DNA from 2 places in the Microbacterium istanbulense genome. Region 2 is predicted to be linked to the other one. Evidence: predicted binding sites of a transcription regulator. Region 2 holds the regulator's gene; the other holds the start of a gene.
What was found. The regulator LexA, encoded in region 2, represses DNA repair genes until DNA is damaged. The targets are predictions, from matches to a motif close to TCGAACANNTGTTCGA.
Positions count from the first base shown of each region.

Region 1: a site for LexA is predicted at 1,340-1,355, ahead of WDU93_RS04460 (DUF222 domain-containing protein). Genes of this name have one in related genera too.

Region 1 is NZ_JBBDGN010000002.1:317,477-319,867, reverse strand. Features, by position in the region: gene WDU93_RS04460 (DUF222 domain-containing protein) at 1-1,318, opposite strand, end outside; gene WDU93_RS04455 (SRPBCC family protein) at 1,435-1,854, shown strand; gene WDU93_RS04450 (MarR family winged helix-turn-helix transcriptional regulator) at 1,851-2,327, shown strand; FMN riboswitch at 2,366-2,391, shown strand, end outside.
Region 2 is NZ_JBBDGN010000013.1:58,238-60,628, forward strand. Features, by position in the region: gene metE (5-methyltetrahydropteroyltriglutamate--homocysteine S-methyltransferase) at 1-944, shown strand, start outside; gene lexA (transcriptional repressor LexA) at 1,010-1,696, opposite strand; gene WDU93_RS12650 (LysM peptidoglycan-binding domain-containing protein) at 1,959-2,309, shown strand; gene WDU93_RS12655 (histidinol-phosphate transaminase) at 2,358-2,391, shown strand, end outside.

The DNA of each region.
Region 1 (2,391 bases), on a different contig from region 2:
CGCCCGCCCAGCCGTGGGCGCCGCAGCGGATCGACGTAGGGCGGTGGAATGAACCGCGACCGGTAATCCCGGCGCCGTCGATGCGGATTTCCCAGCCGTTGTCGTGGGTGCGGTGATGGCAGCTCTCGCAGAGGAGAACGCCATTGTCGAGGTCGGTCGCGCCGGCATCCCGCTGCCACCAGCGGATGTGATGCGCCCGGGTGAGCTCGGGATCGAGTCCGCACATCGCGCAGCCGCCGTCGCGCGCGACGAGCGCCCTGCGCTGGGCCCCGGTGAAGAGGCGGCGTTCCCGGCCCCAGTCGAGAATCTCACCATCGCCGCCGAGTACCCACGGGATCGCGCCGCCGGACGCCGCCATCCGGCGGGCGGCGGCGATACTCACCGCGCTGTCGAAACCGTCGATCGTCGCGCAGCCTGCGCCGGATTCGAGATCGGTCAGGTCGACGCGCACGATCACGGTCGCTCCACCCAACGGCAGTTCGTCGGATTCGCACCCGACGGCGTGCGCACAGATCTCGCTGAGCGCATCGGCCTGCAGCATCGGAACGGTGCGTCGATCCGCATCAGGTGCGCCGGGCTCAATGGCATCCTTGCGCGCACGGAACACGGCGCTGACGATCCCCTGGATCGCGGTCTTGACCGGGGCGCCCGCAGCGATGTCGAGTTTGGCGTTGATGTGCAACATGCCGTCGCGTTCGAACATCGTCAGCGACCGGGCCGCCCGCGCCTCCTCTTCGCGCGGCGCGACCCCATCTGGGTCCAGCCACGCCTCCGCACGGGTGATGAGCTTGCGCACCTCGTCCATCGACAGCCCCGGCGCCCGTTCCACGAGCAGCACCTCAGCCTCGTGAACCCGCGCCGCGCCGACTTTCACCCACACCCGGTCCAACAGGCAGATGATCGCCGCCGCCACGGCAGCGCTCACAGCTCCCCGCCCCAGCGCAGCCCGCACCGCCGGGTACTTCGCCGGGAGCACCTCGCCCGACAGATTCGACCGTGGTGCGGTCGCCTCCCCCACCCGCACCAGACGCGCCGCGTCCCCGGTGCTCCCGCCACCGGTCGCCGCGATCAGAGCGGGCACTCCGCGGAACCCCTGCTCTTTCGCCAGACTCCCCGCCCCCAGCTCCGGCCGCGACTCGTGCGCGATACCCGCCGCGAGCTCGGCGTGCAGCGCGTCCAACCGGCGCCGCACCACCCCCACCGCATCATTCGCCGCGATCAACCGTCCCCGAGACAAGCTCTGCGCCGAGCCTGCGTCACCCCACGCAGCATCGAGGGCATCGATCGCCTCGTACAGCGGAGTCAGGTGTTCGGACATGACTCCATTCTACGTCAATATTCGAAGATATGTACGAGAATACTGGAACAACACAAACCGGACCCGACCTCCAGGTCGGCCTTGATCTTCATACAGTAAGCGCGCATACTACTTTTATGACGACCCTCAGCCATCACCGCGCCGAACTTCCCCACTCCGCCTCGACTGTCTTTGCGCTGTGGGCCGATCCCCGCGCCTGGGCGAAGTGGGATCCGGATGTCACGGCGGTCGAGTTCGACGGCGACGTCCGTATCGGAGCGCAGGGTCGCATGCGTCCGGCATCCGGCCCGTCCACCACCTTCACGATCACCCGGCTCGAAGCCGATCGGCGCGTCACCACGACATCCCGCCTCCCCGGCGCCACCCTCACGTTCGACCACCTCGTCGAGCCGAGCACCGCCGGTTCCGACGTCGAGGTACGGATCTCGGTCGACGGTGCTCTCGCCCCGCTCTGGCGCCGACTTCTCGGTCGCACCTTCGCACTGACGGCAACCCAGAACATCTCCGGCCTGTCACAGCACCTCGTCTCGCGATGACCGACGACGCCCTCCACTCCCGCTTCGCCGGCCCAGACCAGAGCCCCGGGTTCCTGCTCTGGAGGGTGACCAACGCCTGGCAGCGGGCGATCCGCGCGGCCCTCGCCCCGCACGGGCTCACTCACGTGCAGTTCGTTCTTCTGGCCACCATCGTCTCGCTGCATCCAGCGCCGGTCACTCAGCGTGAGCTCGCCGATGCCGCCGCGACCGACCCGATGATGACCTCGCAGGTCGTGCGCGCCCTGGCCGCGCGTGGCCTCATCGACCGCCACTCGCACCCGACCGACCGTCGCGCCGTCTCCCTCCGCGCGACCACCGAGGGGCTCCGCGCCGTCAACAGCGCGATACAGACGGTCGAAGACGCCGATGCCCAGTACTTCTCGGCCCTCGGAGCGCAGCACGAGGGTTTCCGCGATCTGCTCCTCACACTCGACACCCCCAGCCGAAACAACGGAGCGTCACACCGGGAATGAAATCCCCGCAGACACGTTGGGTAGACTTCAGAGCATCAACGTGCTCCGGGGTCGGTGTGAATCC
Region 2 (2,391 bases):
AGTTCACCCGTGGAGAGCTCTCGCAGGAGGACTACGAGGACTTCCTGCGCGCCGAGATCGACCGCGTGATCACCCTGCAGGAAGACCTCGGCCTGGACGTGCTCGTGCACGGCGAGCCGGAGCGCAACGACATGGTGCAGTACTTCGCCGAGAACCTCGACGGCTTCGCGGTGACCGAGAACGGCTGGGTGCAGTCGTACGGCTCCCGCGCCACGCGGCCCTCGATCCTGTGGGGCGACGTGTCGCGTCCGGCCCCCATCACGGTCGACTGGGCGGCGTACGCGCAGTCGCTGAGCGCCAAGCACGTCAAGGGCATGCTCACCGGCCCGGTCACGATCCTTGCCTGGTCGTTCGTGCGCGACGACCAGCCGCTGGGCGAAACCGCCAACCAGGTCGCGCTGGCCCTGCGCGACGAGATCGCCGACCTCGAGGCGGCGGGCATCCAGATCATCCAGGTCGACGAGCCGGCGCTGCGCGAGCTGCTGCCACTGAAGCAGGCCGACCAGCCCGCGTACCTCGACTGGTCGGTGCGCTCGTTCCGTCTCGCCACGGGCGGCGCGGCGTCGGCCACGCAGGTGCACACCCACCTGTGCTACTCGGAGTTCGGTGTCGTGATCGACGCGATCCGCGGCCTGGATGCCGATGTCACCTCGATCGAGGCCGCGCGCAGCCGCATGGAGGTCGTCGCCGACATCGCCGCTGCCGGCGGTTTCGACCACGGCATCGGTCCCGGTGTCTACGACATCCACTCGCCGCGCGTGCCGAGCACCGCCGAGGTCGAGTCGCTGCTGCGTCGCGCCGTCGAGGAGCTGCCCCTGCGCCAGGTGTGGGTCAACCCGGACTGCGGTCTGAAGACCCGCGGCTACGACGAGACCGTCGCGTCGCTGGCGAACATCGTCGAGGCGACCCGTCGCGTGCGTGAGGACATCACCGTTTCAGCCTGATCTCCTGAGACGACACAGGCCCCTCCTGGATCCGATCCAGGAGGGGCCTGTGTCGTTGGAGAGTGTCAGACGGCGCGGAGCACGGCGACGACCTTGCCGAGCACGGTGGCGTCATCGCCGAGGATCGGCTCGAACGCGGAGTTCCGGGGGAGCAGCCAGGTGTGACCGTCGCGGCGTCGGAACGTCTTCACGGTCGCCTCACCATCGAGCATCGCGGCGACGATCTCGCCGTTCTCGGCGTTGTTCTGCGAGCGCACGACCACCCAGTCCCCATCGCAGATCGCGGCATCGATCATCGACTCGCCCGACACCTTCAGCATGAACAGGTCGCCCTTGCCGACGAGCTGACGGGGGAGTGGGAAGATCTCCTCCACCTGCTGCTCGGCGGTGATCGGCACCCCTGCGGCGATCTGGCCCACCAGCGGCACGAGGGCGGCATCGCCGACGGCAGGTGCGCTGTCGGCCGGGTTCTCGGTGCTGAACCCGGGCAGATCGATGAGCACCTCCATCGCGCGCGTCTTGCCGGGGTCACGGCGCAGGTAGCCACTGAGCTCGAGCTGACCGAGCTGGTGGGTCACGCTCGAGAGCGACTTCAGGCCGACGGCATCACCGATCTCGCGCATGCTCGGCGGGTAGCCGTGCTGCGCGATCGAGGTCTGGATGACCTCGAGGATCGCCATCTGCTTGGGGCTCAGGTTCTTGCGCCGGCGGGTGCGCGGCGCCTCGGATGCCGGGGGCGTGGTGTCGCTCATCGTTGCTCCTTCGTGCGCTGTCACGGTCGCCCGGTTCGAATGTCGGTGGTCCGTGGTGGGGTGTCGATATCGAAACGGTATCCGAGAATCCGCGAGATTCGGAAGATCTGTTCGAGCGTGTCGGGCATTTTTCGGATGAGAGTTCGAAGAATTCTTGACAGATGTTCGATATCGAAGATACATTCGGAACGTAGCTTCGCATCCGCCGCTCCCGGCCGAGGGGCGGATGCGAAAGCTGCACCACTCAGCAGAGGAGCACGCCATGAGCAGCATCAGCATCGCGACCCCCGTCGGACCGCAGACCCGTCTTCGGCTCACCACGCGTGGTCGCCGAGTGCTCGTCGCCCTCGCCGCCGCACCTCTTGCCGTCGGCATCGGCTTCTCCGTCCTCGCCGGGGGGTCGGCCCTCGCCTCGGGTGAGCAGTCCGCTCCGGTCGAGTTCCAGACAGTCACGGTCATGCCTGGCGACACGCTGTGGTCCCTCGCGATGTCGATCGCCCCCGCCGCGGACCCGCGCGATGTCGTCGACGACATCATTCGCCTCAACAACCTCGACGGTGGCACCATCCAGGCCGGCAGTGAACTGGCCATCCCCGTGGCCTACGCCGACTGAGCGCTCGACCCGTCGCACGACGTCATCGTCATCCGTGCGGGTTCTACGATGGGGAGGGTGACCTCTCTGGATGACTTGCCCC